Regions from separate parts of the Paenibacillus sp. FSL H7-0323 genome, predicted to be linked through region 2. Evidence: riboswitches for the same ligand, from Rfam matches in the RefSeq annotation. Region 2 holds a riboswitch; each other region holds the start of a gene.
What was found. Region 2 has a riboswitch for thiamine pyrophosphate ahead of MHH89_RS24185 (ABC transporter substrate-binding protein). Riboswitches for the same ligand answer to the same signal wherever they lie in the genome.
Positions count from the first base shown of each region.

Region 1: it holds a riboswitch for thiamine pyrophosphate, as region 2 does, so the genes downstream of both, MHH89_RS04015 (ABC transporter ATP-binding protein) here and MHH89_RS24185 (ABC transporter substrate-binding protein) in region 2, are expected to answer to the same signal.
Region 3: it holds a riboswitch for thiamine pyrophosphate, as region 2 does, so the genes downstream of both, thiC (phosphomethylpyrimidine synthase ThiC) here and MHH89_RS24185 (ABC transporter substrate-binding protein) in region 2, are expected to answer to the same signal.

Region 1 is NZ_JBBODB010000001.1:856,305-859,587, forward strand. It holds gene MHH89_RS04010 (ABC transporter permease) at 1-406, opposite strand, end outside; gene MHH89_RS04015 (ABC transporter ATP-binding protein) at 387-1,082, opposite strand; TPP riboswitch at 1,281-1,384, opposite strand; gene MHH89_RS04020 (amino acid ABC transporter substrate-binding protein) at 1,607-2,443, shown strand; gene MHH89_RS04025 (amino acid ABC transporter permease) at 2,497-3,165, shown strand; gene MHH89_RS04030 (amino acid ABC transporter ATP-binding protein) at 3,179-3,283, shown strand, end outside.
Region 2 is NZ_JBBODB010000001.1:5,365,895-5,369,177, reverse strand. It holds gene MHH89_RS24195 (MFS transporter) at 1-42, shown strand, start outside; gene MHH89_RS24190 (hypothetical protein) at 115-1,566, shown strand; TPP riboswitch at 1,725-1,835, shown strand; gene MHH89_RS24185 (ABC transporter substrate-binding protein) at 1,997-3,046, shown strand; gene MHH89_RS24180 (thiamine-binding protein) at 3,125-3,283, shown strand, end outside.
Region 3 is NZ_JBBODB010000001.1:4,157,543-4,160,825, reverse strand. It holds gene MHH89_RS18770 (beta-galactosidase) at 1-1,866, shown strand, start outside; TPP riboswitch at 1,938-2,047, shown strand; gene thiC (phosphomethylpyrimidine synthase ThiC) at 2,151-3,283, shown strand, end outside.

The DNA of each region.
Region 1 (3,283 bases), 4.5 Mb from region 2:
CCGTCAAAAACACCACAGCCACTTTGCTCCACAGCGTATATCCGAACCACATAATAAAAAGGGGGGATAGCGCAATTAATGGGACCGTCTGGCTAATGATAAGGAAGGGATAGATGGCCTTTTCTACGGGGCGAAACAGGAACATTCCAATGCCCAGCAATACACCAAAAATCACAGAAAGGACAAAACCCACCAGTATCTCCTGTAACGTCGCCAATAAATGCTGTCCAAATAATAATTGCCTGTGCTCGATCAATGCGATGCCAATAGATGAAGGTGCAGGGAGAATAAAGGCTGGAATCAAGTGAAGGCGAACAGCTGACTCCCAGATTACAAGAATGAGCAGTACCAGAAGAAGGAAGGGACCATAGTTGTCTAGATGTTTTTTAAAAGGTATAGGTTGCATGCAATCTTCGCTCCAACTCTGCCCGTAGTGCTATAAACCGGGGTTCATAGTTCATCTTATAATGTCTTGGTTTTGGTAGATCGACAATGATCTCCTGTAATTCGCTGTGCGCACCGCCAGATAATAAATAAATCCGGTCACTGAGCAATAGGGCTTCTTCCAGATCATGAGTGATGAGCATAATCGTCTGATTCAGTTCACCCCATAACTCCAACAGCCAACGGTGTATCTCACGTTTGGTCATGGCATCGAGAGCGCCAAAGGGCTCATCCAGCAGCATAAGACCACTTCCGCCTCCAGCCACTAAGGTGCGCAGAAATGCTACTCGCTGTTTCATACCTCCCGAAAGTTCATGGGGATAAGCCTTCTCTACATCTGTTAAGCCGAAGCGGGCCAACATTTCCCGAATCTGAGTGATCGTTTTCTGTTTACTAAATCTGGGCTTGATCTCCCAGGGCAAAAGGCAGTTGTCGAGCACTGTTCTCCAAGGCAGCAATAAATCCTGCTGAGGCATATAAGCGATCTGACCTAAACGACTAGCGGTTGAGGGGAGCGTAGGGAGTTTTATTTTTCCATGAGTAGGTTCGAGTAAACCGGCAACCGTTTTGAAAAATGTGCTTTTCCCGCATCCGCTAGCACCTACTACGGAGACGAATTCCCCTTGCCTGATATCCATGGATAGATTTGCGAATACAGGGGGTTGTTCAGTTTCCGGAAAAGAGTAGGTTAGGCCTTGAATAGATAAAATGGTCGTGATGATCTAACCTCCTAATATTTTTGTGGAGCGCCCAAACAAATAAAGACCCATCCATTTCCAGAGGAAATGAATGGGTCAAAAAGTTCATTCTGCATAATAACACTTAACATGCTTGATGAAAATTCTGCTCCACTTCCCTCCGCTGGTATGATCCAGATCAGGTTCCAAGGGTCCGGAGCTTGAAGCTCCGTCTCAGTCAACCGACTCCCCTAGTGAAATAACAGGTCCATATTAATTTGTTTATAAATATACCATATCTTTCTGAGAAGTAAAGAGAGAAAGAAGTGAAGGATTAATCCAAGATTGGGTAAGATATAAGTAGAAATCTAGTTAATATTACAATTCCGATGCATATAATCGGAAAAAAGTATTGACGATCATGTGATGGCAGTGTACTATTCAATTTACCGGAAAAAAACCGGATAGAGAGAGGGGATTTAATAATGAAAAAATGGAGTTTAACTATTATATTGGCGTTAACCGTGGTCCTTGTAGCGGCTTGCGGCAATAATTCGAATACCAATACGGCTGCTGAACCAACAGCTGGAACGAATGGTGGAGCAGCATCTTCAGCGCAAAACAGTTTGGAGGCTGTGAAGGCCAGCGGCAAATTGCGGATAGGTACAGAAGGGACTTATGCACCTTTTACTTATCATGACACTGCGGGGAAATTGACGGGTTTTGACGTGGAAATTGCCGAAGAAGTAGCCAAACGTTTAGGTGTTGAAGCTGAATTTTTTGAAACTCAGTGGGATGGTATTTTTGCTGGGATGGATGCGAAACGGTTTGATGTCATTTTTAATGAAGTTTCCATTAACGAAGATCGCAAAGTGAAATATGATTTCTCTGAACCCTATATTGTATCCAAGGCAGTATTGATCGTGAGCGAAAACAATGAGGATATTAAGACCTTTGCTGATCTAAAGGGTAAAAAAGCCGGACAATCCCTGACCAGTAACTTATCCGACATCGCTCGTGAGAACGGTGCTGAAATCGTAGCTACGGACGGTTTCAATCAAGCGATGGACCTGCTGACTTCGGGACGTATTGATGCAACTGTGAATGATGGCTTGTCTTATCTGGATCTGAAAAAACAAAAACCAGATGCAAAAATTAAAGTGGTTGATGAGATTCCTGAAGGCTCACAAAGTGCCGCGGTATTCCTGAAAGGCAATGATGAGCTGGTGAATGCGGTCAGTGATGCGATTAAAGAGATGAAAAGTGATGGAACGTACTTGAAAATTTCCGAGAAATACTTTGGAGCTGACGTTTCAAAATAATACAAGGCTAGCAAGGCTAATTAAGCCTAGAAGCTAAAAAGGATGTCTGAATAATGGATGACCGCAAAATACAAATTTTCTTAGATACACTGCTACCCCTGCTTAAAGCCGGGGTGGCTTTTACCATTCCGTTGGCGCTACTTTCCTTTGTGCTTGGATTGATTTTGGCGATCCTAACCGCGTTGGCACGTCTTTCACCGTGGGTAATTCCGAAGCTAATCGCCCGTTTTTATGTATGGGTCATTCGGGGAACCCCGTTGTTAGTGCAGCTATTTATTATATTTTATGGTTTGCCGGCTGTTGGTATTGTACTCGACCCTTTCATTGCCGCCACCATTGGATTTACCCTTAGCGTAGGGGCTTATTCATCGGAAATCGTACGCGCTGCTATCCTGTCGATACATAAAGGCCAGTGGGAAGCTGCCTTCTCAGTCGGGATGACTCGTGGGCAGGCTCTGCGCCGCGTAATTCTGCCACAAGCTGCACGCGTTTCTGTACCGCCGTTATCCAATTCTTTTATTAGCTTGGTCAAAGATACATCGCTTGCAGCGATCATCACCTATACGGAGATGTTTAGAACTGCTCAGCAGGTAGCCTCTACCACTTATGAGCCTCTGCTGGTATACTCCGAAGCAGGATTGTTTTATTTAGTGTTCTGTTCTGTGCTGTCGGCGCTGCAAAATTACTTGGAGAAACGACTCGATCGTTACTCTGCGACCTAAAGGAGAGATACTTGTGATTGAAATCATTAATTTGCATAAATCCTTCGGTGCACTCCAAGTGTTAAAGGGTATTGATCTGAAAATGGAGCATGGAAAGGTACTTGTCATTATTGGGCCA
Region 2 (3,283 bases):
CAGTCCATGCAAGCGGTGAAAGGAAAGAGTTCCCGTATTTAGAACAGTATCAACGTTATCCTTTTAGGGTAATGTGATCTATAAGCATATTCTGAGCACAAGGATGGACGATGAATGAATGAGTCTTCAACTGAGCCTTTGTTACATACTGCGCTCATGCAGTTTATATTTCCCTTTTCTATAAAAAAGGGTGATTCTAAGCAGCTTATCCAGCAATTACAGAACGACGGCTTCACACGTTTTTTTCTGGATAATAAAGAGCTTGAAGCTGCCTATTACGGAGATGGCTACTGTGTTTCCCATGAACGAATGGAGCGCACCTATTTACCGTTTGCTGCACATGTCCTTTTTCCACGCAGGAAGGATGCCGACTCGTTTCGCCGTTTTTCCAGAGTAAATAATCTCGACTGCATTCTGGAGATTCCGCAGCAATCTATATTTTTCAAAATTCTCTCGACGGATATATTCATATGCCCTTTTCAGCTTGGATTCGTGACGATACGTGTCCAGCTGGAGGGGGATTCAATTCCCTTTAGTATTGCCCTAGAATTCGCAGATCGTTTCCGTGCGCTAGAGAATACCTTCATACAGGATGATTACACTTATATTCATTGCGGGGAACAGACCTATGAGATGGTAGAGGATTTTGTCTTCCGAAATTTGGTGGATGGACTGGAGCCATATCTGGATCAATCGGATATCAATGGGGCTTATTTCGAGACCCTTCCTTTTTTCGTAGATGAAAGAATGCAGGTGCAAGCTTTTTATGGCTTTCAGAATGAAGAAAGCTCTGATGAGATTAGTGTAAATCTGCGCTATCGTGCCTCACAGCTTGATGGAATTGATCTGAACGGAAAGCCCTATGCCAGTGCCAGCGATCCAGCATATATTGCGAACTATTGTCATGAACACTCCTATAATCGCTGGGGTCCAGACACGTATTATATGATGAATGAGCAGACCTTTTGCTGCATGACCCGCGCTGAACAGGAGATTGCTGTTAGTCTAGCCAACCAGATGTACGGGCAATATTATTACGGATTTTTACTCAATATTTTCCACAAAATCGTTCTGCTAAAGCTAGCCAATATGCACTCCCGACTTCGGATTAATCATGATTATGAGGAAATAGACAATCTAATCTACTCCATTAATAAGTTCTCGGCAAAGTTCTACTTCTTGGAGTTGATTTCCCAGTCGCAGGGCCGGGAGATATTTCTTCAGCTGCGTAAAGTATACGGAAACGATGCTTTGTTCGAGGAAGTGAAAGAAACCTTAAATGACCTGTTTCAGTATCAGGATAAGTTTCAATCCAAGCGACGGGATAATCTGCTGATGATTCTTACTGTATTTACGGTAGTAAGCGGGATTTACGGCATGAATCAGGTCATTGACGATCTGGATGGAAAGATTCAATGGAGTAAAATGATTGGTTATTCTCCCTTTGAATTTCTTGCCCTCTTCGTGATCATGAGCGGGATTCTGATCAGCGTTGTCCTCACGCTAGGGGCGCTGGTTAGTGAGCTTAAACGGCGTCACCGCAAGAAATATAAAGATCTAGACTAGCAAAAAAGAAACTACTGGATTGGAAAAATTCAGGAGTGCACTACTAGACATTCCGAGTACAGCCGTCTATAATACACCGTATGCGAGAAATATAAGATATAAAGTATGGGTACAAAACTTATGCTTACTTATATTGCACATAGAAATACCCGTTAACTTCATAGAACCAGGGGTGCTGGAATTGGCCGGCTGAGATTGTATCCCACAAGATACTGACCCTTATACCTGATCTGGATAATGCCAGCGTAGGAATCGCCAATTGGTTCTGGTCCCTGTGACCTTAACTAACCTTGCGCCAAGCCAGCGTCCCGATCACTCGGGGCGCTTTTTTTGTAAGATCACTAAAAGATGTAGAAAAACGTACATACTACAACTTACGGTTCATGTTGTGAAGACGGGATTCTTGTAACCTTAAAGGAGAGAAGAAGACATGCACCTTAAAAAAGCACTTACGTTGTGCCTCACCTGTGTACTCATTCTTGCCATTGCCGGATGCGGCAGCAACAATGGGAATACAGCCGGAAACAAAGCAAATGCTACTGATCCAACTGCTGCGGCTGGGACGGATGCTCCAAAAGAGCTCACCAAAGTTAAAGTCGCACTCGACTGGACACCGAACACAAATCATACCGGTCTATACGTAGCTAAGGATCTTGGTTACTACGCTGAAGAAGGTCTGGACGTCGAGATCGTTCAGCCAGGCGCAGCGGGTTCTGATACTATGGTTACTTCTGGCGAAGCCGCATTTGGCATCAGCGCCCAAGAAGGATTAACGCTAGCCCGTCTACAAGGCGTGCCCCTTGTCTCGATAGCAGCTATTATTCAGCATAATACGTCGGGATTCGCTGCTCCAGTAGATCGCAATATTAAATCACCAAAGGATTTTGAAGGTAAAACCTACGGAGGCTGGGGCTCACCGGCCGAAGAAGCAGCCATGAAAGCTATCATGGATCCTGAAGGTGGCGATGTGAAAAAGGTGAAGCTGATCAGTATCGGTGAAGCTGATTATTTTACCGCCGTCAAACGTGACATTGATTTCGCCTGGATTTTCTACGCTTGGACTGGTGTTGAGGCTGAGTTGCGTGGCGAGCCATTGGATATGCTGTACTTAAAGGATTATGCGCCGCAGCTCGATTATTACACGCCTGTGCTGACGACGAGTGAGAAGCAAATTGCAGATCATCCTGATCTGGTGAAGGCCTTCATGAAAGCCACATCAAAAGGTTATCAATATGCCATAGATCATCCGGAAGAGGCTGCCGGTATGTTATCGAAGGCCGTTCCTGACCTGGACGCCGACCTTGTCCTAGCTAGCCAAAAATGGCTTAGCCCAAAATACAAGGACGATGCTGCCCGCTGGGGCGAGCAAAAAACCGAGGTCTGGCAAAATTACGGCGACTGGATGTATGATCTGAAGTTGCTGGATAAACCGCTGGATGCTGCTAGTGCATTCAGTAATGATTTTTTACCGGCGGAGTAAACAACAATTGTAATGAATTACTTCGTTATCAAAGTTGGCTTTTTGAACTTACCTTATAAAATGAGAGGATTGATTATTGTGGCTAACACCCTACTAAGCATTCAAGTAATTCCAAAAACTCCGAACAACGAGGATTCCATCCCATACGTAGATAAAGCGATTGAGGTCATTCAGAAATCCGGTGTTAAACATCAAGTGAATCCGCTGGAAACCACAATGGAAGGTGAGCTTAGCGAG
Region 3 (3,283 bases), 1.2 Mb from region 2:
TTTGATCGGGCGATTGATCTAGCACATAAATATGGTCTTCAGGTTGTACTTGGTACTCCGACGGCGACGCCTCCAGCTTGGTTGACTGATAAGTATCCCGAAGTTTTAAATGTAACCTACGAAGGTGTTACACTTCAGCATGGCATGCGCCGTCATTATAATTACAGCAGTCCTAAATACCGGGAACTGTGTGCGCGTATTGCAGAACAAATGGCTGAACATTACGGCAATCATCCGGGTGTAGTTGGCTGGCAAATTGATAATGAGCTCAACTGTGAGATCAGTGAATTTTATTCGGAGAGTGACCATAAGGCTTTCCGGGAATGGCTACAGCAGAAATATGTTACACTTGAGCATTTGAACGAGGCTTGGGGAGCTGTTTTTTGGAATCAAAGCTATAGTGACTGGTCTCAGGTCTATCTTCCACGTCCGACTCCAGTACCGAAGCAACCCAATCCTCATCAGGCATTGGATGAAAAACGGTTTATTTCGGACAATACAAATTCTTTTGCCAAAAACCAAGCGGATATCATCCGTAAACTTGCCCCTAAGCAGTGGGTAACCACGAACGGTCTGTTCGGGCATCTCGATAGCCATGAAATGACGGATGAACTGTTGGATTTCTTCAGCTATGATTCCTATCCTCAGTTCTCTACTATTTTTTATGACCCGAATGAGCGGAATCCGCTGAATGATAGAGGCTGGGGACTGTCGTTATCTGTTGTTCGTTCGATATCCCCGAATTTCTGCATTATGGAGCAGCAGTCGGGCCCGGGTGGCTGGGTGAACCGGATGGATATGCCTTCTCCAAAGCCCGGGCAGATGCGGTTATGGACCTATCAGTCGATCGCTCATGGAGCAGATATGGTGTTATATTTCCGCTGGCGGACAGCTACGATGGGCAATGAAATTTATTGGCATGGAATCAATGACTATCATAATCAGCCTAACCGGAGAGTGCGGGAAGCGGGGCAGATCGGTCAGGAGCTGGCAGCAGCAGGTCATGCGTTTGTCGGTACTCGTAATCAGGCTAACATTGCTATTGTTCGTGATTATGACAATGAGTGGGATGGAGAATACGATGTTTGGCATGGCCCGTTTATGTGGAAGAGCAATAAGGAGTGGTACAAGGCGCTTCAGCGGAAGCATATCCCGAATGACGTACTCTATTTACGCAAAAAAACAACGCTGGAGGAGCTTGCAAGGTACGACGTGCTTATCTATCCTCACCCAGCGATTATGACAGATGAGACAGCAGCACTGCTGGATGAATATGTTCAGCAAGGCGGCAAACTGATCTTCGGCTGTAGAACCGGCTATAAGGATGAGCGCGGACAATGTTATATGCGTCCTTTCCCAGGTGCTGCTAAGGATCTATGCGGGATCACAGTTGAAGAATTCACAATGGTTAAGGGCAGTCGTCAGCCAACAACAATTAGCTGGTCGGGCGTGACCGAAGTCGTTACAGGAGCAGATGACTTTAATGATATTCTCAAAATAGAGGAAGCTTCGGTTGAAGTGATGGCGGTCTACGCCTCTGATTATTATGCGGGAAAACCGGCGGTAACTAGAAATCGTCGCGGCAAGGGTGAGGTTTGGTATTACGGAGCCGTATTTAATGAACAGGCAGCGGCTGAGATCATAAATTTAATTGATCTACAATCACCAGCAGATTGGCTGGAGCTCCCAGAAGAGGTAGAACTGCAAGTCCGTACCGGAGCTTCTTCCAGTTATGCTTTTTTGCTTAATTATAGTGAGACTCCTGTCACGATCCATCTTCATGAGACCAAAACAGATTTACTGAGCGGCACAACATTGTCGGGCGAGGTGCTTCTGGAAGGATTTGGGGTATTGGTGTTAAACTAACGTATACATTGATCTCACATTTGAGTAGATTTGGATAATTTTCTCTTTTCGGTTATACTTTGAAGTAGCAATTATATAGTCACGGGAGCTTGGTGGGACCAGGCTGAGAGGATAGTTATAACTATCGACCGTCAAACCTGATCTGGATAATGCCAGCGGAGGAAATGGAGTTCTATTTCTATTTGTCTACTCTAAGGCCGCATCTTATACAGATGTGGCCTTTTCTATTTGTGGGGGAGTAGACCGTCTCCGCTTGATCAAATCACCTTATAGGAGGAATTGAGATGACAAGCGAATTGAACAACGATCCAATCAATCTATCAGCTTTTCCAGCAAGTCAAAAAGTGTATGTAAAGGGTTCACGGCCTGATATTCAGGTGCCTATGCGGGAGATCTCACTTAGTCCAACTGCGGGCATAGACGGCGAAGAGGAGAATGCCCCAATTCATGTCTATGACACAAGCGGGGCTTACACGGATGCTAATATTCATACTGATATTCGTCAGGGGTTAGAGCCCAATCGTCTAAGCTGGATTGAGGAACGAGGGGATGCGGAAGCGTACGAAGGAAGAACCATGAAGCCTGAAGATAACGGGAATGCAACGGGAAAAGCTGTGGCGGAAGTGTTTCCAGCGCTCCATAGAAAACCTTTGCGAGCGAAAAAGGGGCGTAATGTCTCTCAAATGCATTATGCACGCAAAGGGATTATTACTTCGGAAATGGAATACGTTGCGATTCGTGAGAATGTGGCACCGGAATTTGTAAGAGATGAAGTAGCCCGCGGCCGCGCCATCATTCCAGCGAATATCAATCATCCAGAGAGTGAACCAATGATTATTGGACGCAATTTTTTAGTGAAGATCAATGCCAATATAGGAAATTCCGCAGTATCCTCATCCATAGAGGAAGAGGTAGAGAAGATGAGATGGGCCACCCGCTGGGGTGCAGATAATATAATGGATCTCTCAACAGGTAAAAACATTCATACGACACGCGAGTGGATCATCCGTAATTCTCCTGTTCCTATTGGAACGGTGCCTATCTATCAAGCGTTGGAAAAAGTGAATGGGAAAGCGGAAGATTTAACGTGGGAAGTATACCGTGATACGCTCATTGAGCAAGCGGAGCAAGGGGTTGATTATTTTACCATTCATGCGGGGGTTCTGCTTCGTTATATCCCGTTGACTGCACAACGTATGACAGGCATTGTTTCAAGAGGTGGCTCCATCATGGCGGCATGGTGTCTTGCGCATCATCAAGAGAACTTTTTATATACACATTTTGAAGAGATATGTGAAATCATGAAGCTGTACGATGTTTCTTTTTCCCTAGGCGATGGATTACGTCCGGGTTCGATTGCTGATGCGAATGATGAAGCACAATTTGCCGAGTTAGAGACGTTAGGTGAATTAACAGC